Regions from separate parts of the Vibrio algarum genome, predicted to be linked through region 3. Evidence: predicted binding sites of a transcription regulator. Region 3 holds the regulator's gene; each other region holds the start of a gene.
What was found. Region 3 encodes PurR, which represses purine synthesis genes. Its sites were predicted from a motif close to TNANGNAAACGTTTNCNTNA; they were not measured.

Region 1 (5,739 bases), 1.3 Mb from region 3:
GAACCCAAACACTAGCTGGTACTTCACGACCTTTGCCACTCAAACCTTTGATAGCGGCATAAGCGATAAAGCCTAGTGCGATACCATCAGCAATAGAGTAAGTAAGAGGCATAAGCAGACAAGTAACCACTACAGGAGCGGCTTCAGTCAAATCACGCCAGTCGATAGATACCAACCCAGACATCATTAAAATTGCTACATAAAATAGAGCACCAGATGTCGCATATGCCGGGATCATACCTGCTAATGGCGAGAAGAATAATGCAAGTAAGAATAAAATGCCAACGACAACTGCAGTTAATCCTGTACGACCACCAGCAGAAACACCAGAAACACTTTCAATATAAGAGGTTGTGTTAGATGTACCTAATAACGCACCAACTGAGGTTGCTGTAGAGTCAGCCAGTAGAGCACGATTTAGGCGAGGTAACTTTCCATCTTCTTTGATGAGGTCTGCTTTTGTCGCTACACCAACTAAAGTTCCCGCAGTATCAAACAGATCGACAAATAAGAAAGCAAATACAACAGAAATCATACCTACTTCGAATATGGCACTAAAATCTAACTGCATAAAGGTAGGTGCGATACTTGGAGGCATAGAGAAAACACCGTGATACTGAACGTCACCAAATAGTATACCAAGTACCGTTACGATAAGAATCGCAATCATTACTGCGGCTTTAAAGCCACGGTGTACTAACGCGATAGTAATAAAAAAACCGACAGCAGCGAGAATAGCTTGAACAGATGTGACAGACCCAATAGAAACTAGTGTTGCTGGGTTATCGCCAACAATGCCAGAACCTTGTAATGCAATGAAGGCTAAAAATAGACCTATACCAGCAGAAATACCGGTTCTCAGGGACATTGGAATAGAGTGGATGATCCACTCACGAATCTTGAAAACACTCAATAAAATGAACAGAAGACCAGAAACAAACACGGCAGCAAGAGCAACTTGCCATGTATAACCCATTCCAAAAACCACAGAATAAGTAAAAAATGCATTTAAGCCCATACCTGGAGCTTGAGCAATAGGATAGTTAGCAACAATACCCATGATGAAGCAACCAATAGCCGCGGCTAGACAGGTAGCAACAAATACGGCACCACGATCCATCCCAGTTTCAGATAAGATCGCAGGGTTTACAAAAATGATGTAAGCCATTGTTAAAAAGGTTGTCACACCTGCGATAACTTCAGTTCGAACATCAGTTTTGTTCTCACTAAGTTTAAATAGCTTTTCCAGCATAATTAGTTCCTAAAATAGATTTTAAAAAAATAAAGTAAACGATTGCGTCACCGATTGGCGCGAATTATAAAGTTATCAAATAGCAATTTCCAGCAGGATTCAGATTAAAAATGGTATTTTATTGATGAACGCCCAAACAAATGGGTCAAACAACACAGAAAACAGATACTAACCATCTATTTTAAAAGAATTAAAACAAGATAATCCTTACATTGAAAATATGGTGTTTTTTTATCCCGCTAAACAATTAACTGATAGGATTGGTATGATTTTCTGTAGATTAGCAGTAATAAATGAGGATTAAGAATAGTAATCAATACCAATTGGGGATAACAACAACAAAATGTAATGCATTACATAAAAAAGATAAAAAAAACGCCACTTTAGTTAAAGTAGCGCTTGAATCAGAACAACCGCGTTGGTTGCCAAAAATTCAAATATTGGGGGCGAACTTTACGTTCAAATCACAATAGCTCGGTTACAATTAATAACCGAAGCTGCTTGGATACTGAAAATTTCGGGTATAAACAGAGTTTGACGCCCAAAATGTTGTAGAAACTAAACCATGCATATCTATCACCTTTAATTTAATTAACAATTAATGTTCTCGGTTCCTTGGAGGCGATATTCGGGCTCATCCTTTGAGCAATAAGTCTTCGTATTGGAAGATGCGGTCACTATACCACAATGAAATTAAATTACAACATATTAAGTGATCGCGATCACGTTTATTTATATATGACCATTTTATTACGTTATAAAATTACATATTAAAATCCATTTCTTCGCAGGCTCTGCTTGCTCACTTCATATCTCCGAATGATTCCACTTTAGTAACGAAAGTCTGGGTGATATGATGCCAACTTTCTATATTCCGCCAAAGATTGAATCATTCTTAGCGATGACCGTTGAATCCTATTAAAAGAAAGGCTCAACTCTTCACTATGTCTTTGTAGCGCTATTGGTAGTATTAAAATTAAAGCTTTGAGCAAAAAATTAGCTTTGGACAAAAATAGGAGTTACCTGTGTCTAAACATCACTCGGAAATCAGTTCTCTGTCACCTGAACCAGTTTGGCAGTTTTTTGATAAAATTTGCTCTATTCCTCACCCATCTAAACACGAAGAAGAGTTGGCTCAATACATTATCAATTGGGCGCAAGAACAAAACCTCGACGTTAAAAGAGACCAGACTGGTAATGTATTTATAAACAAACCAGCGACAGAAGGAATGGAAAACCGCAAAGGTGTTGTTCTTCAAGCACATATCGACATGGTGCCGCAAAAAAATGAAGACACTAAACACAACTTCGCAACCGATTCTATCAAGCCGTATATTGATGGTGAATGGGTAACAGCTAAAGGTACAACACTTGGTGCTGATAACGGTATAGGTATGGCGTCCTGTTTAGCGGTGCTCGCATCAGACGACATAAAACACGGTCCTTTACAGGTTCTTCTGACTATCGATGAAGAAGCGGGTATGACTGGAGCGTTTGGCTTAGAAAGCGGCTGGTTAGAAGGTGACATTCTTCTAAACACAGATTCAGAGCAAGAAGGCGAAGTCTACATGGGCTGCGCTGGTGGTGTTGATGGTGCACTTACCTTTGATATTAAAAGAGAAGAAATCCCACCTGGTTACGTAACTAGAGAGTTGTCTATAAAAGGCCTTAAAGGTGGCCATTCAGGCTGTGATATCCATACTGGTCGTGGCAATGCAAATAAGCTGCTAGCAAGGTTTCTCGCTGGCCACGCCGAAGAACTGGAACTTCAACTCGTTGAGTTTAGAGGAGGTAGCCTACGTAATGCTATCCCTCGCGAAGCCTTTATCACTGTCGCTCTCCCTATGGTAAATGAAGGTCAGCTTAATGCACTTTTCACCGAATTCACCGATATGCTTCGTGCCGAACTAGGTAAAGTTGAAACGGGTATTCTTTCTTACTACGAGGTTGCTGAAACAAACTCTCTAATGATCAGCATTGAATCACAAAGAAGATTTATTCAGGCATTAAATGCATGTCCAAACGGCGTTATCCGAATGAGTGATGACATTGACGGTGTCGTAGAAACCTCGCTGAATGTTGGTGTAATTAATACCAAGAAAAATAAGATTACCGTCTTATGCTTGATCCGCTCTCTTATTGATTCTGGTCGCAGCCAAGTCGAAAGTATGCTGACTTCTGTCGCCAAGCTTGCAGACGCGAAAATTGAGTTTAATGGTGGTTATCCAGGTTGGAAACCTGATGCTAACTCAGAAATCATGAGCGTCTTTAGAGATACCTATGAAGGCATCTATGGTAGAAAGCCAAATATCATGGTGATTCATGCGGGTCTAGAATGTGGTCTATTTAAAGAACCATATCCAAACATGGATATGCTCTCTTTTGGACCGACTATAAAGTTCCCACACTCTCCTGATGAGAAAGTAAAAATCGATACCGTCGCGCTATACTGGGAGCAAATGGTGGCGATTTTAGAAAACATTCCAAAAAATAATTTGAATCGTTAAAACGAATGATTTGAATAAACAAAGGGCAGGCTTTCGTAAAAAAAGCCTGCCCTTTTTGTTTTTAATCACTGCTCAGTCAAAATGAGTTCGTTGTAGCAAACATAAATAGGAAAAAATGCCCATTTAAAAGCGCACATGAACACCAGAGCGATTTGCAGAGTCGAGTCCATTTTGGCGATGTAATTAATGTGACTGGTACAAATTCTATTCGTCTTCAGTTTTACGTTGCGCAGATTTTCGCTTATTTCGCTCGGCTTGCAGTGCGATAAATGCAGGTAATTCTCTTTCACCCCATGCGATCGCTTCTGCTTCCGTTTCAAAACCCATTTCTCGCTTAGATACCGCGGTACGTTGAGCGGATACTTGACGAACGATTTCGGCAGCCCAACCATTTCGTTTTTCAATAACTTTATAGCTAAACTTTTTACTGGTACTCATTTTCTTTCCTACTTACTGTACATAAAAGAGACACAACTCTTTTCAATGGGCGCATTAAACCATATCAGAAGAACAATTGCTGTAAAAAAAGCCCCTGAACTATAGAGTCTAGGGGCTGTTATTTTTCAATTAAAACTATTTAGCCAACGTTAACACGGGCATTACGGAACATTCTCATCCATGGGCTATCTTCACCCCATGAATCTGGAGCCCAAGAGTTAGCTACAGTACGGAAAACACGTTCCGGGTGTGGCATCATTATAGTAACTCTGCCATCTGTGGTGGTTAAACCTGTAATTGCGTTTGGCGAACCATTTGGGTTATTAGGATATTGTTGCGTCGGGTTACCTATATTATCAACGTAACGAACCGCTACTGTGCCCGAAGTTTCAATTGCATTCAGGTGAGCGACATCACGTACTTCCACTCGACCTTCACCGTGAGAAACGGCGATTGGCATACGCGAGCCTTCCATACCACTAAAGAAGACAGAGTCTGACTTCTGAACTTCAACCAAACTAAAACGAGCTTCAAAACGCTCAGATTCATTGCGAACAAATCGTGGCCACAAATCCGCTCCAGGGATAAGTTCGTGTAGGTTCGATAACATCTGGCAACCATTACAAACGCCTAGTGAGAACGTGTCCTCACGCTTAAAGAAGCCTTCAAACTGATCTCTCGCTTGGCTGTTAAACAAAATAGACTTAGCCCAGCCTTCACCCGCTCCTAACACGTCACCATAAGAGAAACCACCACAAGCCGCTAAGCCTTGATACTCATCAAGCACCGCTTGACCTGTCAGGATATCACTCATATGTATATCCGTAGCTTCAAACCCTGCTCTATCGAATGCAGCCGCCATTTCGACATGGGAGTTAACCCCTTGCTCACGCAAGATCGCCATTTTCGGTTTCGCCCCTTTAAGAATATAAGGTGCAGCGACATCTTCTTGCACGTCAAAACTCAAATCAACATTAAGCCCCTTGTCATTGTCATCAGACTTAGCCGCAAATTCTTGGTCTGCACATTTCGGGTTGTCGCGAAGCCCTTGCATTTTATGCGTTGTTTCAGCCCAAATGGTCCTAAGTTCAGTACGAGAACGTTCCAGTACAACCGTATCATCGCTGTTAATAATGATCTTATCTGATTGCTCTACTTCACCGATTACATGACTAAGTTCTGATAATCCAAAGGTTGCCAGAGTCGAAAGAACAGATTCCGTTGCTTCGGTTTGAACCTGAATCACGGCACCTAACTCTTCGTTAAATAACACTGATAATGAGTCTGTTCCTAAAGACGCTATATCTGCACTCAAGCCGCAATGACCAGCAAATGCCATTTCAGCTAAAGTTACGATTAAGCCACCATCACCTTTATCGTGGTAAGCAATGATCTTATCGTCACGGACGAGTGTCTGAATAGCATCATAAAAACCTTTGAGCTGCTCTGCGCTGTCTACATCGGCTGGTTTGTCACCTAGCTCTTTGTATACCTGAGCAAACGCTGTTGCCCCCATGCGGTTTTTACCGTTGCCTAGGTCGA
Region 2 (5,739 bases), 480 kb from region 3:
GCCAATCGAAGAACTTAAAAGCAAGCTTTGTTCTAGAGAAAGAACTGACAGCACCAATCAGCCAAGGCGACGTAGTGGGCAAATTATACTACCAAGTCGATGGCGAAGATATTGCTGAGTATCCACTGCTGGCTTTAGAAGACGTTGAAAAAGGTGGCATTTTTAGTCGTCTTGTTGACTACTTCATCCTTCTTTTTAAGAGTTGGTTCTAAATAACCACCTTAATATTTCGCACTAAGGGTCACTTCAATGTGACCTTTTGTTTTTCTTGAGATTGATCTTTTTTGGGCGTAATATGCGCTGCTCAATAAAACCTCTGGAGTATTTCATGCAAGAACAACCAAAGCTTAAAGACCTGTTAGAGTTCCCTTGTCAGTTCACATACAAGGTTATGGGTTATGCAAAACCTGAGCTGCCAGAATTGGTTTTACAAGTGATTCAAAAACACGCGCCAGGCGATTACAGCCCAAGTATCAAGCCAAGTGGCAAAGGTACCTATAACGCTGTTTCGGTCACTATTACGGCAACATCTATCGAGCAGGTAGAGTCGCTCTATAAAGAGTTGGCTGAAATTGATATCGTTCGTATGGTTCTATAACAGAGCAAACCAGTTCATTACAAAAACAGCGGCTATTGCCGCTGTTTTTGATTCAGATTCATACCAAAAATCTAATAGTCGAAGTATCAAAAGAAGTTTATAATCTGTTTACTTTATTAACTATAATCGCAGGGCTGTTCGCTTGTCTAAAATCGAAGATCACCTCATCGTGCGAAACCTTGGTCTTAATGACTATGAACCAGTTTGGAAGGCAATGCATGAGTTCACCGATAATCGCACTGACGAAACCGTAGATGAAGTATGGCTAGTCGAACACAATCCGGTATTCACCCAAGGTCAGGCAGGGAAAAAGAGCATCTTTTGAACACCGGCGACATCCCAGTAGTTCAAAGCGATCGTGGAGGTCAAGTTACCTACCATGGACCAGGACAGTTAGTTGCATATTTTCTTATTAATCTACGCCGAAAAAATATAGGTGTACGAGAACTCGTTACTAATATCGAAAATCTCGTCATCAATACCTTGGACAAATATGGTATAAAATCATCGGCTCGCCCCGATGCGCCTGGAGTGTATACAGACGGTAAAAAAGTATGCTCTCTGGGATTAAGAATTCGCAAAGGCTGCTCCTTTCATGGACTCGCGTTGAACATTAATATGGACCTTTCTCCTTTTTTACGAATAAACCCTTGTGGATATCAAGGCATGGAAATGGTACAAGTAAGTGAGCTTGGCGGCCCAAATAATATAGATACTGTTAGTGCAACGTTAGTTGAAGAGCTTCTTTCTCTGCTTAACTACGAGCATGTCGACATAATAAAAGAAAGCAATTAATCATGAGCAAACCAATTCAAATGGAAAAAGGCGTCAAATATAGAGACGCTGATAAAATGGCATTAATACCAACGAAAACAGTGCCAGTTGAAAAAAGTGAAGTATTACGAAAGCCAGAATGGATGAAAATTAAGTTACCTTCTGACAGCAAGCGCATCCAAGATATTAAATCGGCCATGCGTAAAAATAAACTTCATTCCGTCTGCGAAGAAGCGTCTTGCCCCAACCTAGCCGAATGTTTTAACCACGGTACTGCGACATTTATGATCTTGGGTGCTATCTGCACCAGACGCTGCCCATTTTGTGATGTTGCCCATGGTAGACCAATCGCTCCAGACACTAATGAACCTAAACATCTCGCACAAACTATAAGCGATATGAAGCTTAAATATGTGGTAGTAACGTCAGTAGATCGTGATGATTTACGTGATGGTGGCGCACAACACTTCTCTGATTGTACTCGTGAAATCAGAGCAAAAAGCCCAGGCATAAAAATAGAAACACTTGTCCCAGACTTTCGTGGTCGTATGGACACAGCTCTTGAAGTACTAAAAGATAATCCACCGGATGTTTTCAACCACAACCTCGAAACCGCACCACGCTTGTATAGAAAAGCAAGACCAGGGGCAAACTATAAGTGGTCGCTAACATTACTTCAGAAGTTTAAAGAGCTCCATCCAGACGTACCAACTAAATCAGGCTTGATGATGGGTTTAGGTGAAACTAAAGAAGAAATCGTTGAAGTATTAAAAGATCTTCGTTCTCATGGTGTTACCATGCTGACACTTGGTCAGTACCTTGCTCCAAGCCGTCATCATTTACCGGTAGAACGTTACGTGCCACCTTCTGAGTTCGACGAGCTTAAAGAAATCGCTTTAGATCTTGGATTTACTCATGCCGCTTGTGGTCCTTTCGTACGTTCGTCGTACCATGCGGATATGCAAGCTAAAGGCGAAGAAGTAAAATAACTGAGACCAACATTCAAAAAGGTTGCTTAACTTAGTGGTCTTTTTTGTATTAGGGATATAAATTGTATATAAGTTCGTTAGCAATAAGTAACTTGTAGCATTTTAAAAAGGAATAGAGATATGCTGAAATTAGGTTTATTGGGGTTTTTATCACTGATCCTTGTAGGTTGTGCTCAACAAAATACACAACAAGATAACTATTTGGATGCATCGTTTGAACTATGTAATACCGAAGTTAGAACCTACTCTGTGAGTGATGATGGCCGCGTAAGAATTATTTGCGAAGATGACTCTAAATTCACTATGAACAGTGAAGACACACTAGAGATAATGCGTGACATTAATATCGACTACTGTACGGGTGAAGGTCTTTCTAAATTTAACGAAAGTCGCCGTTATTACTCATTTGAATGTAAATCAGGTACAACTCTGAGTATCAATAAAGAATAATGAAACAGTCGCCGTAAATAAAAACGCGAGCCTTTATTAAGCTCGCGTTTTTTTGTGCTCTAAAATAGGGTTATCGAAAACCCTACTTATGGTCTAAGCGTATACAGGTAGACGCTTACAAATTTCTAGTACTTTTTGCTTGGTTGCTTCAATGGTCGTCTCATCGTTGATGTTGTCTAGGACATCACACATCCAACCAGCTAACGCCTTAGCATCTTCCTCGGTGAAACCACGACGTGTAATCGCAGGAGAACCAACACGAATACCAGAAGTTACAAAAGGGCTACGAGGATCGTTAGGCACTGAGTTTTTGTTTACGGTAATGTTAGCGGCACCTAGTGCTGCATCCGCTTCTTTACCTGTAATGTCTTTATCAATTAAATCAACAAGAAATAGATGATTCTCAGTTGAACCAGAAACAATATTGTAACCACGTGCAATAAATTCAGAAACCATTGCTTTAGCATTAGCAACAACGCGAGCTTGGTACTCTTTAAACTCTGGTTCCATCGCTTCTTTAAATGCAACCGCTTTACCCGCGATAACATGCATTAGTGGGCCACCCTGACCACCAGGGAATACAGCAGAATTTAGTTTTTTGTACATGTCTTCACCAGCGTTTGAAAGAATCAAACCACCACGAGGACCGGCAAGTGTTTTATGAGTAGTTGTTGTAACCACATGGGCATGTGGTAATGGCGTAGGATAAACACCTGCAGCAATCAAACCAGCAACGTGGGCCATATCAACAAACAGGTAAGCATCTACTTTATCTGCGATTTCACGCATGCGAGCCCAATCAACAACCTGAGAATAAGCAGAAAAACCACCGATAATCATTTTAGGTTTATGCTCAACAGCCAACTGCTCCATTTCGTCATAATTAATTTGACCAGCTTCATCAATACCGTAAGGGATAACGTTATAATGCTTACCAGAGAAGTTAACTGGTGAACCATGAGTAAGGTGACCACCATGTGCTAAGCTCATACCTAATACGGTATCGCCCGGCTTAAGCAACGCCATATAAACAGCACTGTTTGCCTGTGATCCGGAGTGTGGTTGCACGTTAGCATATTCACATTCAAAAAGCTGACATGCACGATCAATAGCAAGTGACTCGGCTTTATCTACATATTCACAACCACCGTAATAACGCTTGCCAGGATAACCTTCTGCGTATTTGTTGGTTAGCTGTGAACCTTGAGCTTCCATTACTCGAGGACTGGTGTAGTTTTCTGAAGCGATTAGCTCAATATGCTCTTCTTGGCGAAGAGTCTCTTCTTGTATTGCAGCATATAGCTCTGCATCATAATCAGCAATGTTCATGTCACGCTTTAGCATCTGTATCTCCTGACTCAGATAATCTGAAATTCCTAAAAAACCACACAACCAACCAACGCAAACGTTTTCGTCGGTGTACTAAGTGGCGATATTCTACATAATTTGACCTATATCAGAAAGCAACTTAAGCAAAATAATCATGTGAATTTTTCATATTTCAGTTGAAATTAGTTCATACCAATAAATAGCGAAAGTTTGTCAACGTTAAACTGTCAACATCTTCCTTTACAGGGTGTAAATTGTCACTTACACGCCATACCTACAAATTTAGCCTCCAAGCTACCGAAAAACTCATTTTTTATCTACTATTCTGGCTACTTAATGCAACAAAAAAAGAAAAATGATGCAAAAACACTCAATCAAGGAAGACTGGATAGCGATACTCACTGGGACGTTTTTAACGGCTCAAGGCATATTTTTTCTACAATCGGCGAATCTTATTACAGGAGGTACCGCTGGACTTTCATTATTATTAAGTCAGTTAATACCATTTAGCTTTGGTACCTTCTATTTCTTTACAAATATCCCCTTTTTTATATTAGGTTGGCGCCGATTTGGTTTTCAGTTTGCAGTAAATAGTATTGTTTCTTGTGGCCTTGTATCTGTATTCGTGGACCACCTAGACATGGTGATAAGTATTGAGTCTGTTAATGCAATATACTGCGCTATCGCTGGTGGATTACTGATGGGGCTTGGTATGCTCATTTTATTTAGACACCGTTCAAGCTTAGGTGGTTTCAATATCTTCTGCCTTCTTGTTCAAGATAAAACCGGAATTTCTGTAGGTAAAACACAGCTTGGGATCGATAGCACTATTTTGGTGGCATCGTTCTTTTTCATCACTCCAACAATATTAGCCATATCAGTGCTTGGTGCGATTGTGCTAAATATCGTATTGGGTATGAACCATAAACCAGCACGCTATACAGTGACCTATAGTTAGCATTGCGTGTAACAAAATGGGATAGTATAGCCAAGCAGAATCAACCTATAAAAATAACACAATTGGATTAACCGCATGGATGCTACGTTAAACACGCTTTGTTTTGACCCGATCGAATTCAGAAAACAGTTGCACAGACAGCCCGAGCTATCTGTGCAAGAAAAACAAACATCAGCAATGATTTTCTCTCAACTAGAAAACTTCGGCTTATCCCCTACCGGTCACATCGGTGGATATGGCATCATCTGCATTGTAGACAGCGGTTATGACGGAGAAACAACCCTCTTTCGTGCTGATTTTGACGCACTCCCCATCAATGAGATAGCCACTCATGACCATGTGTCAGAAAATGTTGGTGTGATGCATGCCTGTGGGCATGATGGTCATACAAGTTCGCTGTTAATGGTAGCGGAACAACTTTCAAAATCGCCACCAAAAACAGGCAAAGTCATCTTACTGTTTCAGCCAGCAGAAGAGACCGGTACTGGCGCTTTATCCATGCTCAATGATAAAGCGCTCTCATCATTGAAGGTTGATAACGTTTTCGCCTACCACAACCTACCAGGCTATCCTCTCAATCAAATACTAATTAGAGAAGGTACATTCGCTTGCGCGTCTACCGGGATATCAATTGAGTTTGA
Region 3 (5,739 bases):
TTGACCAAACTGAGTAGCAAGTAAAACAATAGTAACAATAAGCACAATGCCAATAATGAGTTTTTTATTCATGTAAGATGATTCCAATAAAATGGTATTAGCTATTATGACAGGCAAAGTTAACAAAAACTTTCAAATAGATATAAAAAAACCACCTAAACGAGTTGGGTGGTTTTTTTATTTTGGATAGCAATAGTTTATTAATCTAAAGATTCGATAAGTTCATTTCTACGAGTCTGTGATATTACTGACCAATGCGTACCATTTAGCGCTCCTTCAAGTGCCCATAGTAATTCGATATTTACAGGCCCGTCTTGGGAGGCCTGGATAGCTTTAAAAGCTTGTACCGAGCCCATATTTCTAAGCTGACTAACTGATTCGATACCTACTTTTTTCAACATTCGTTCGGTCCCTAAACGAAGGTTAGGCAGATCTTTTAGTCGAGTTGGTTTATCTTCAGAGCTTGACTCTTTCTCTTCACGAGCCGACTTTAGAGCAACTTGCGCGATGTTTAGTATATCTTCACTGTTGTCCCACAAAGAGTCTGGAAGAGAAAAGTATTTAGTAACAACAGGAAACCCACGTTTTTTGTATACGTAGGGTTGATAGATTTCGTTTTTAAACTGTTCTTCAAGAGGTTTACAACTGCGTATATGCAGTGCGTTGTTAACGACTAGAGCAAACATTGCGTCATCGACAAAAATACCGAATCCGCCAAACATCGAGCGAGATTTTACCTTGCCAAATTTTTCAAACAGTTTTAATGAGTTTTTAAGTACTGGTTTATCCATTTTTTCAAATCTCAGGTTAAAATTGCATCAACCAATTCAGAACCGAGAAATTAACAAAAATCAGAGATGATATGTCAGAGAATAGTGAGAACTCATGACAAATTTGCTAATCGGTCTTCGGTAACCCCGCTACCTTTTTATTTTCTATTTGAAAAGAGAAAATAACTTGAGGCCGGAAGCTTTGCGTCCCATCTTTTCAGATGGTTTGCCCTGATCGTGACATGTTTAATATATGTAAAGTTTGGACAAAGATCACCAAAATAAGCGCCCAGTGTGATGGTGATCTCATTTATTTGACGTGATTATGCATTATTAGACACTAATTATTCACACGTATGCTAAGAGCGCTATAGCGCGTAGTTACTGTCTAATATTTTTGACGCTTTCTCGAATCATCAATTCCGGATGCATCTCGAAAATGCGCCTTTCATGTTCTTTATCTTTAATTCTGCTTAATAATATTTCGAATGCTGTCTTACCGACACGTCGTTTAGGCTGATGAATCGTGGTCAACGGAGGAGAGAAATATTCTGCTAAATCGATGTTATCGTAGCCAATAATAGAAATATCCTCTGGTATGCGAATACCGTTTTGCTGAAGTCTACTCATCATTCCCAAAGCCATAGTGTCATTAAAACAGAATATGGCGGTTGGTTTTTTCTCCATAGCAATGATTTTGTCCGCCGTTTCTACAGCGGTATCACATTCAAAGTTCCCTTCGAATATATTTTCTTCGCTGAAGGGAATGTTGCTCTCAGCTAACGCGCGCTTATACCCTTCGAGTCTTTCTAGACATAATGTTTTGTCTAGATGGCCACTCAAACAGGCGATATCGGTATGACCATTTTCAATCAGGTATTTGGTGGCTAAATATCCGCCTTCTTCAGAGTTGTCGATGATTTTGTCTTTTGACTGCTCTGACAATGATTCACCTTGCCCCCAATCCATAAATACTTTTGGGATATCAACGTGAGAGTCAAGCATCTCTTGCAATTCGCTGGTTAGGTCAGAACACATTACAAAAATACCATCGACCCGTTTTTCCGCAAGCATGCGGATATAGTCACGTTGTTTCTCGTAAATACCGCCGGTATTACAAAGAATTAACGTATAACCTTGTCGGTAACAGTAACTTTCGACACCATTGATAACTTCAGCGAGAAATGGGTTAGTCGATTGAGTTACCAACATGCCGATGGTTTTTGTAGAATTACACTTTAAGCTGCGAGCAACGGCGCTGGGTGCATAGTTCAACTCTTTAACCGCGTCATTAACCTTTTGCTGTGTAGCTTCAGCGACAAAGCGAGTTTTATTAATAACGTGAGACACTGTAGTAGTGGATACGCCAGCGATGCGAGCGACATCTTTAATCGTTGCCATTTAGGTTGTCCTATTTTTCGAAGGCTGAAGCGATAACGCGCTTACTGAAAATAAACAGTTAGGAGTCTTGGTCAGCTTAATGCGTAATAAACACAAAAGCCGCTATTAAGCATAGCGGCTATTAATAAGTTTTACTCGAAAGTATGTTATCAATTTTATAGCTAAATAACTTTCTAAACAATGATAGAAATACAGTATTAAGACTTACTACTCAGATTTAGGGCTTAGTATCCATATTTTTACACTGTTGTTCACTCTCCAGCTAAGTAGCTGCGATCGAGATTACAGAAGTTCACGAGTACTTCGGTAACGCTAGAGTAAAAACCGAATTCATCGAGTTTTATGCATTTTTCGCTAAACTGAGGAAGCCAACTGAGAAGGTAGCTCTCGATAAACTCTTTCTGCTCCAAGAGCGCTTCGTTAATGTGGTCGAGTTTTTCTAATTCGTTCGACCTGATAATCATGTTGCCCAAAAAGTCCAGTTCAATAGCAACATGATCCGCAGGTTCATTGAAGCCTTCTTTTACATCAATGCCTTTGCTTTGCATTAATGTCTCCATATCTTTGGCAGGTTGATCATTTAGCAGGTTAGCCTTGCCTATGTACATTGAAGCATAAGGCAGTGCACCTGTGGTGTCGGTCGTTAAAAATAGCTCACAGAAATCTGCGGCAAGTTCTAGGTGAGCATCTTCTCTATCTTGCAATTTGTTAAGTGCATGGATGAGTCTATTTATGGATGGTTTTAAGTTTTCGTTTTCTCCAAGCCCTGTTAAAAAGGCACGAATCTCATGAGATTGGTATGCTTCGATTTCTTCCGGTGTTAGTTCACGAGCAAATAGGCTTGAGAGCCACCAGTAAATTTCAGCGCGTTTCTCGTTAAATGCTTTTGTCTCTTCCATCTCGATATTCCTAAACTGATAAGGTCTCTATTAGTGTAAGCAAAAAATATGAATAGAACTAATCCAATTTATGAAGAATTATGACAGTAAATGTAAGAAAATTAACGTAAAGTCAATAACTTGCCTTGCATCAATAAACCGATAAATTTAATGCGCTTTTCTCAATTATTGCTAGAATTGTTAATATATATGAATAGAATGCAATCCATCCATCCAGATATAAGTGGTGATTATGAGTAGTCATGTATTAGTTGTAGAAGATGATGTTGTCACTAGAAGTAAGCTTGTTGGCTACTTTCAAAAGGAAGGTTACAAAGTCAGTGAAGCAGAAGATGGTCAACAGATGCGTGAGATCCTTGCTTCTAATCATGTTGATTTGATTATGTTAGATGTGAACTTACCCGGCGAAGATGGCTTAATGTTAACTCGCGAGCTTCGTAGTCAATCGAATATTGGCATTATATTGGTTACAGGTCGAACGGATAGTATTGATAAGATTGTTGGCCTTGAGATGGGGGCTGATGATTACGTGACTAAGCCGTTTGAACTCAGAGAACTGCTTGTTAGAGTCAAAAACCTACTGTGGCGAATCTCACTAGTGAATCAACCAGTTGAAGAAAAAGAACATGTTGATACCTCTGGAAATACGGTTTATTTTGGTGATTGGGTTTTTGATATACAACGTCGAGCGTTGAGCCGAGGCGGCGAGCCAGTTAAATTAACAAAGGCAGAATATGAGCTTTTAGTGGCGTTGACGACTCATACGAATAAGGTACTAAGTCGTGAAAGAATACTCAATCTGATTAGTCATCGCGTGGATGCTCCGAACGATAGAACCATTGATGTGCTGATCAGACGCTTACGCTCTAAGATGGAGTACGATCCTAAAAACCCACAGATATTCGTAACTATACACGGAGAAGGTTATCTATTTGCGGGGGATTAAATTTGAATGTTACAAAGAAAAATGCCGAGGTCATTTAATTATCCCTCGGCATTTTTTTATTCTGGTCGAGACACGCTAAGTTCAGTGTCTTCTGTCGTAAGTAGGGAGTCCCTGACATACATCCATAAGAGACCTAATTGCTCACGCCAATAATGTTCCGTCTGTTCTAGATAAGTCGATTTAGGAGTATATTTATTCCAAGCTTGCTCTATATCCGCTTGCGCTAAGTAGTTCGTAGGCGCAGGTGTTGGATTTAAACCGGCAGATTGGAACTCCATCAGTGCTCTTTGCATATGGCTTGCAGAAGTCACCAAGACTAGTTTACTTTGATTAACAAAAGCAGCCGCTTGCCGTGCTTCCTCCCAAGTATCTTTGGCTGTTTCAAGCAAGATAATATCAGGTTTAGCGACTCCTAGGGCTAGGGCAACTCGGGCCATCATTTTTGCATGACTGAATTCAGTGCCACCTTTGTAACCTGAAAGAATCAATTTAGAGCCAGGATACATTCGTATAATCCGAATGCCTTCAGTTAACCGCATCAGCGCAGTACGACTTAATTCAGATGTCGGAGGGATTTGGTCATCAACCACATGTCCTGCACCTAAAACCATCACATAATCGACGGTATCGTCTACTGGTAGAAAAACGGTGTACTCTCGCTCTATCGGCAATAACAGACGACTAGAAATAGGTTGGAAAGAAACGAGAAAAATACCGGTTAGCGACAAGAATACAAATAGGACACCTGTCTTTTGTCTTTGGGTAAACATAATAAACAACAAGCCAATAAACCCGATAATTAACAGGGCAGGTAAAGGCATTGCCAAAGAAGAAACTACTTTTTTCAGCTCAAACATACTTAATTAGTCCGAAAAACCATCACTTAGAAGTAAAAAAGTAGCATACCCCTTTATTACTGTGATTCCTATGACAGAATAGGCGGCTGATTTAAAAAATGATGTTCCAATCATAAAAACGGAAAGTATTGAGTGTGAAAGACGATCGTAATTTTGATGATATAGCTCATAAGTTCGTTAAGAACATCTATGGTTCTGACAAAGGAGAAATCCGACAAACCATAGTTTGGGATGATCTTATGCAGGCGCTTACGCTACTATCTGGTTCAAATAATCTGCACATTTTAGATGCAGGTGGTGGGCTAGCACCAATGTCTCAAAGGCTGGCTAAACTCGGTCACCGAATCTCTTTGTGTGATATTTCTGCAAAGATGCTCGGCTTGGCGAAAGAAGATATTGTTAAAAATGGCCTTATTGATCATTATTCGTTAATTCATTCTCCGGTTCAAAATATCGCAGAGAAATTACAAGGCCCAGTTGATATGGTTCTGTTTCATGCGGTGATGGAGTGGCTAGCTTCGCCTCGAGAAGCATTAGAAAAAGTGTTACAGCAAGTTAAGTTAGGTGGTGTTGCATCCATTATGTTTTATAACCACCATGGTCTCGTCTTTAAAAACGTGATTTGTGGCAATATTCCGCATGTTTTACAAGGCATGCCGCATAGAAATCGTTTCAAACTTCAGCCTCAAAAAGGGCTTTATCCTGAAGAAGTTTATCAGTGGATAGAAGACGCTGGATTTGAAATCTGTGGAAAATCTGGTATTCGCTCATTTCATGATTACATCGGAAATATGCAGTATACGGGCGATTATCAATTTGATGATGTATTGGAACTTGAAAAGCGATTTTGTCGGCAAGAACCATAC
Region 4 (5,739 bases), 420 kb from region 3:
GAATAACATCAGCCGTTGTCTTAGGGTGCACCACCGCCTGTGGCAGTTGTTGATAAACACTATTATCAGTGGCGACAGCAAGTCGACTCGAATATTGAGATTCGATATCACCAGTAAAGCCCTGGTTAACTAATTGCTCCAAGTACTTTAAAACAACGGGATCAACGCTGTTTTGGTTTTCTAATCGAGGTAACGTTAATCTGTTCGGCATTTTTAAATTTTTAGACATATTTGTATTGCTAGACATCGTGCTTCCTGCCCTTTAGTTCACTGTATCCTACAGTCAGGGGTATGCTGAAGTGGTAAAATTATGATTTAGGTCACTTTACCTCATCTGACATTTGAACAAAACATTATTCCTAATGACCTAGCCGATATTTTTGTCCATAATCAATAGCAACTAACGCTTAAACGATATAAGAATGAAAACAATGAAAAAAAATAAAGTCGTCACTACCGAAGATATCTTGCTTATGCTTTGTCAATCTGTATCCGGTGTCTTGAGCTCTGCTACCGATACTAGTATTCAATACTCTGCGATGGTTCAAAAAATCAATAAAACCTGCTTACGCCCCGATTTTGGATGTTTCGTATTGTTTGATGGTGGTTTTTCAGGGTTGGTTGTTATTAACTTCACCTCGCAAGCGGCATTAGAAGTCTATACCAACTACATGCGTAACATGGGCATGCCAGAAGAAGAGCTTGCAATACACCACACTTCAGATGAAGTAGGTGATGTTTTGGGTGAATTAATGAACCAATTGGTTGGAGACTTTACCAACAAAATCCGTAATGAATTAAAAACCAACATTACCCAGAACCAACCTAAAATGCTCGCTATAAATAAACAAGTTCTAATTTCTGTCGATACTAACCTAGATAGACCACAAGCAAGACGAGTTACTTTTTCAACAGAAGGTAATAACATTTTTTACTTAGAATTAGCGATGGACAAAACCGAGTTCATTCAAATGGAAGAGTTTAAAATAGAAGAAAACGAGACCCCCGACCAGATTCTAGAACAAGAGCAAAATAAAAAAGCAAAAGTGAAAGAAGTCGAATCAAACCAGTTTGCTGATGATCTATTAGATGAACTAGGTATATAGCTTAAGTACTATATAAAATAGTTATCCGCTTAAAACCGTCGAAAGACGGTTTTTTATTAAGATCAAAAAGCAAAGCTCTCCTTTATCTCCAACGTAAAAGTGGGTAAAATAGCCGACTTTTCTAAGCTAGACACTCGATTTTAAGTAGGTTCATGGATAAGCAGAAAGCGCTAAAAAAGATTGCGAAATGCCTTGAGTTAGGTAACTCAGCTAATGTTAATGAGGCGGCACAAGCAATTAAGATGGCCCACAGATTAATGATTAAATATGGTCTGGATAAAGACGATATTGAATTCATTAAGATGGGCAAGACCCAGTCTACTCATCTGCTGCCAACCAGTATTAGTTCAACTATATTGCGCGTTATTCGTGGTATCAATACGAAATTTGGAGTCGAAGCAGTATTGTTAAACCATAAAGGGCTTAAACGAGTAGAATTTATTGGAGAAGCCGATCGCGCCATTTTTGCGGCATTTGCGTTCGATATTATCTATCGAGAAATGAACGAGCATACCGGTCAATTTAGAAATAGTTTCTCTGGCTCGGGCACAAGCACGACAGAAGTAACACGCAGAGTAAACTCATTTGTATCTGGTTGGGTAGAAGGTGCGCTCGAAAAACTGCCCGAGATAGCACCAGACGACGACTCTAATAATAAAATCAACAACTATATCGACCGCGAATTTAAAAATATCGACCGCGAAACTTTTAAACAACAGTTAAGAGACGCGATGAAAAATATCACTAAAGACTATGAAGTCGGATTGAAGAAAGGTCGTAAGCTTTCCGTTAATCGACCTGTCGACGGAGCTAAAGCACCCAAAATGCTTAAGTAGGTAAGGTTATACCAACACGTAGGATAGCAACATGAAACGCATAAGAATTGAATGGCTCGCTTGTTGTATCCTACTAACCACGATTTCACTTCACACCTCTGCTGAAATAGACAAAACGCTTCTAACAGAAGCCGAGTCTGGAAACGCCAAGGCACAAATTAAATTAGCACTTGCCTACAAAGAAGAAAAAAATACCAAACAAGCCACTTTTGGCTCGTAACTGCTGCGACCAAAGGAAACACCGAAGCGTTATTTTTGTTAGGTGAATTTTTTGAATCTAGTGATAGTGGACAATATAAATCCCTTCCCATTGCTGAAAACTGGTACTTAATAGGTAGTAATAATGGTAACAAAAATGCTGAATTAGGTTACGAGCGAGTGCTAGAAACTCAGTTTAACAACCGAAGAGCTAACCTTGTTTCATCCATAACCGTACTAGATGACCAAATTGACGAAGACATTCAACAGTCTGCCAATAGTAAAACCGATTTTTTTAATCAAAAACAAAATAGAATCAGTAGTGATATCATCATCACCAGTTTTCTACTAATGTGCGTACTGTTCTACGTTACAGTTAAGCGCCTAGTCACACATAAAAAAACTGGTCAAAAAGAAGACCTCAATCGCCAACTTGCTCATCAAACAAAAAAAACAAGAACGTTACAAAGACACTTAGCGGCCGCACATTTTCAACTTAAAAAAATCAAGACCAACTTCAAAAAGCCAATGTAGACCAAAGTATTATTATTGCATGTGCAGTACTTGGCTATAACCCAAGTCGTTTACCAAGTGAAAAAGAAATCAAATTAAGATACAAGAAGTTATGTCGAGTTTATCACCCAGACGCTAATGGTTCTGATGAGGAAATGAAACGCTTGAATGGCGCAGTAAAGGTCATTAGTAGCTATCTTAAGCAAACCCAAAGGAAATAAGATAACAATAATTTAACATTTATTTTCTACGTATGTCATAATAGCGCCCAAAAATAGCGTTGTACTAAATGGTTAGTTGATTTTTTCGATTAGATACAAACGCATATAAGCTATTGGAGAGAATGTAATGTTTAACACTGAAGGAAACTGTGATTGGTGCAATAGGCATCGTTTACTGATTCGGCATGACTATATTGATGGTAAATATAACCACTCTTGCGAAAGCTGTAATGATCTAGCAAAAATAGATGTCCGATTATTTAATACAGATGAAATTGCACTGAGAAATAAAATGGCAGAAAGCCTACACAGCTAAAATATAGTGGCTGCCCTCTTTTTTAAAAACCGCAACGCGGTTTTTTTTATATCTGAAAATCGCCTCTAGCCCTTATTATTTATATCTTTCGTTCAAATTCCATCAATTACATGTATGAATACAACAAAAAAACGCTTGCATAGTGAACAAATAAGAACTACTGTCTATACATACAGTATGTACAGAGAGACAGTATTATGCTTCAACTAAACAGCGATAACACAACAAACAATATAGCCCCTTTGCGAAACAAGGTACAAATCGTTAAAGATTCATTTGTATCGAATAAGCTGTACCCTAAACTGGCTAAGTTGTCTCATAAAAAACAGTGGATCTTATATACTTCTCACTGCCCTCGCCCCGTTCAATCGGAGTTAGGTCAGCACAATATAAATTGTGCGAGTGTGATTCATTTAAAACCATCCAATCAGTATTCTGAAGAGGAAATTGTTATTAAGGCTGTTGAAGCTGGCACCGCAAGTGCTGTAGTGGCAAGTCAACATTTGGATTCGCACGCCAGAGCTCGAATTTTTATGGTTGCAAAACTGAACTGTTGTTCGGTATTTTTCTTAGATCACGACTTAAAACCAAATCACTTATGCCATTAATAGCTTGGTCATTCGTTTCAAAGATACAAAGACTCAGGTTATGTCAAAATGTGTTCTATTAAGGCTATGCCATAGAGCACAAAGTCTCCCTACAAGCGCAAACGTTTGCTTTTTCAGTGGAAGTCCTTTTTAGTTCTGGTATTATGCGCCCATATTTTTAAGCATCTACCAAGGAATGTCTCGATGAGCCTCTCTGATCAAGTTCTCGCTGTTAATGATGATCTTCCAATCCGTACAGATAAACCCGTTCACAGTGGGAAAGTTCGTTCTGTTTATTGGCTAACTGAAGAAGATAGCCAACGACTAATCAAACAAAAAAATTACAACGTTGCTCCTGACGCACCATTAGCAATAATGGTTATCAGTGACCGTATCTCAGCGTTTGATTGTATTTGGCAGGGCGAAGGTGGATTAAAAGGTGTACCCGGAAAAGGCGCAGCGCTTAACGCTATATCTAACCATTGGTTTAAGCTATTTAAAGAAAATGGCTTAGCAGAAAGTCATATATTGGATATTCCTCATCCATTTGTTTGGATAGTTCAAAAAGCAAAACCAGTCATGATTGAAGCCATTTGTCGAAAATATATCACTGGCTCTATGTGGAGAGCCTATGACAAAGGTGAAACTGAGTTCTGCGGTATTCAACTTCCAGAAGGATTAGAAAAAGATAAAACATTGCCAGAACTGCTTATTACTCCTTCGACAAAAGGTATCCTCAAAGGAATTCCAAATGTACCTGAAGCTGACGACGTAAATATCTCGCGCAAAAACATTGAAGATAATTTCGCCGCATTTAATTTCAGTAAGTCCGAAGATATAGCTGCCTATGAACGATTACTGAAAGAAGGTTTTAACGTTATCAGTTCCGCATTAGATAATGTGGACCAAATTTTTGTTGATACTAAATTCGAGTTTGGTTATGTCACCGACAGTCATGGTGTAGAAAAACTCATCTACATGGATGAAGTCGGAACTCCTGACTCGTCAAGAATCTGGGATAAAACCGAATACCAAAAAGGTAAAATTGTAGAAAACTCAAAAGAAGGTTTTAGGCAGTTCTTACTTAACCATTTTCCCGACCCCGATATACTGCTTAACAAAGAACGTATGGAAGAGCGTTTCGCACTAGCCCAAAATAATGAGCTACCGGTCGAAGCGATGAAGAAAGTGTCAGAAGTTTACGTTGGTATCGCAGAAAAAATAACAGGCAATAAAGTACATTTGAGCAACAATCCAAAACAAGAGATCATCGACGTACTGCGGGATGAATATGATCTCATAGCTAGTTAAGTTAACTATGCAGGCTCATTCACTATGTTAATTGATATGTAAAAATGCAAACGTAAAAAGGGACACTCTCGTGTCCCTTTTTGTTAAATTCGAATTAAGAACTCGTCTTGAGCACTATGTCTAATTTGTGCGTTGGTATGCTCAACAATGGTTTCTATTTGTGTTTCGTCCAACTCATAGGGCATCATTAACCTTAGCTCTTCTATACCTTCACGTTTTGCAAGGTTTACCAAACTAATTAAATTTGATTCGTCACTACTCTGTGCTGAAAGGTTATTGATTGCTTTATCCCATAACCGGTCATCAGGTTTTCGAGCGTCATCGATATTACTTTTCCATACTGTGCTAAAAATTGGAGCAAATGAACCAAACGCTTCAATAAAGGTCCATTTCTTTTTACAACTTGCCCCTAAAAATGACGTGTAATCGAAAACAACGGATATCGTTTCTTGCTTTTCCATTATGCCCCCCAAGCGATAGCGGTAAAACAACTTACACTACTATTCATCACCTTGCGGTCGTTAGCAATAGGATATAGAACAATGTTCTGTACCAGTCGGTTATCCGCGATGAAAGGCATATAAAGAGCAAAACTTTAACATAAAGACTACAGTATTGAGACGTATAGTATTATGCCTTGTAATAACTCGC

Region 1: PGX00_RS13750 (NCS2 family permease) is a predicted target of PurR. The motif match lies at 1,283-1,302, and genes of this name have one in related genera.
Region 2: glyA (serine hydroxymethyltransferase) is a predicted target of PurR. The motif match lies at 4,209-4,228, and genes of this name have one in related genera.
Region 4: PGX00_RS09905 (phosphoribosylaminoimidazolesuccinocarboxamide synthase) is a predicted target of PurR. The motif match lies at 3,892-3,911, and genes of this name have one in related genera.

The regions. Positions count from the first base shown of each region.
Region 1 is NZ_JAQLOI010000001.1:2,950,918-2,956,656, forward strand. It holds gene PGX00_RS13750 (NCS2 family permease) at 1-1,252, opposite strand, end outside; gene PGX00_RS13755 (aminoacyl-histidine dipeptidase) at 2,278-3,759, shown strand; partial or broken gene PGX00_RS13760 (DUF3622 domain-containing protein) at 3,967-4,197, opposite strand; gene purL (phosphoribosylformylglycinamidine synthase) at 4,337-5,739, opposite strand, start outside.
Region 2 is NZ_JAQLOI010000001.1:1,197,614-1,203,352, reverse strand. It holds gene PGX00_RS05820 (serine hydrolase) at 1-212, shown strand, start outside; gene ybeD (DUF493 family protein YbeD) at 329-598, shown strand; partial or broken gene lipB (lipoyl(octanoyl) transferase LipB) at 750-1,393, shown strand; gene lipA (lipoyl synthase) at 1,396-2,361, shown strand; gene PGX00_RS05800 (hypothetical protein) at 2,482-2,811, shown strand; gene glyA (serine hydroxymethyltransferase) at 2,905-4,155, opposite strand; gene PGX00_RS05790 (YitT family protein) at 4,499-5,098, shown strand; gene PGX00_RS05785 (amidohydrolase) at 5,174-5,739, shown strand, end outside.
Region 3 is NZ_JAQLOI010000001.1:1,675,496-1,681,234, forward strand. It holds gene PGX00_RS08010 (TVP38/TMEM64 family protein) at 1-72, opposite strand, end outside; gene PGX00_RS08015 (TfoX/Sxy family DNA transformation protein) at 201-791, opposite strand; cyclic di-GMP riboswitch class I at 908-1,011, opposite strand; gene purR (HTH-type transcriptional repressor PurR) at 1,152-2,171, opposite strand; gene torD (molecular chaperone TorD) at 2,423-3,070, opposite strand; gene torR (two-component system response regulator TorR) at 3,303-4,016, shown strand; gene elyC (envelope biogenesis factor ElyC) at 4,073-4,873, opposite strand; gene cmoM (tRNA uridine 5-oxyacetic acid(34) methyltransferase CmoM) at 5,008-5,739, shown strand, end outside.
Region 4 is NZ_JAQLOI010000001.1:2,093,779-2,099,517, forward strand. It holds partial or broken gene ydiJ (D-2-hydroxyglutarate dehydrogenase YdiJ) at 1-211, opposite strand, end outside; gene PGX00_RS09875 (DUF3334 family protein) at 432-1,106, shown strand; gene PGX00_RS09880 (DUF2786 domain-containing protein) at 1,259-1,942, shown strand; gene PGX00_RS09885 (hypothetical protein) at 1,974-2,162, shown strand; gene PGX00_RS09890 (hypothetical protein) at 2,198-2,674, shown strand; gene PGX00_RS22915 (DnaJ domain-containing protein) at 2,689-2,874, shown strand; gene PGX00_RS09895 (hypothetical protein) at 3,002-3,190, shown strand; gene PGX00_RS09900 (hypothetical protein) at 3,388-3,798, shown strand; gene PGX00_RS09905 (phosphoribosylaminoimidazolesuccinocarboxamide synthase) at 3,982-5,088, shown strand; gene PGX00_RS09910 (transporter) at 5,172-5,549, opposite strand.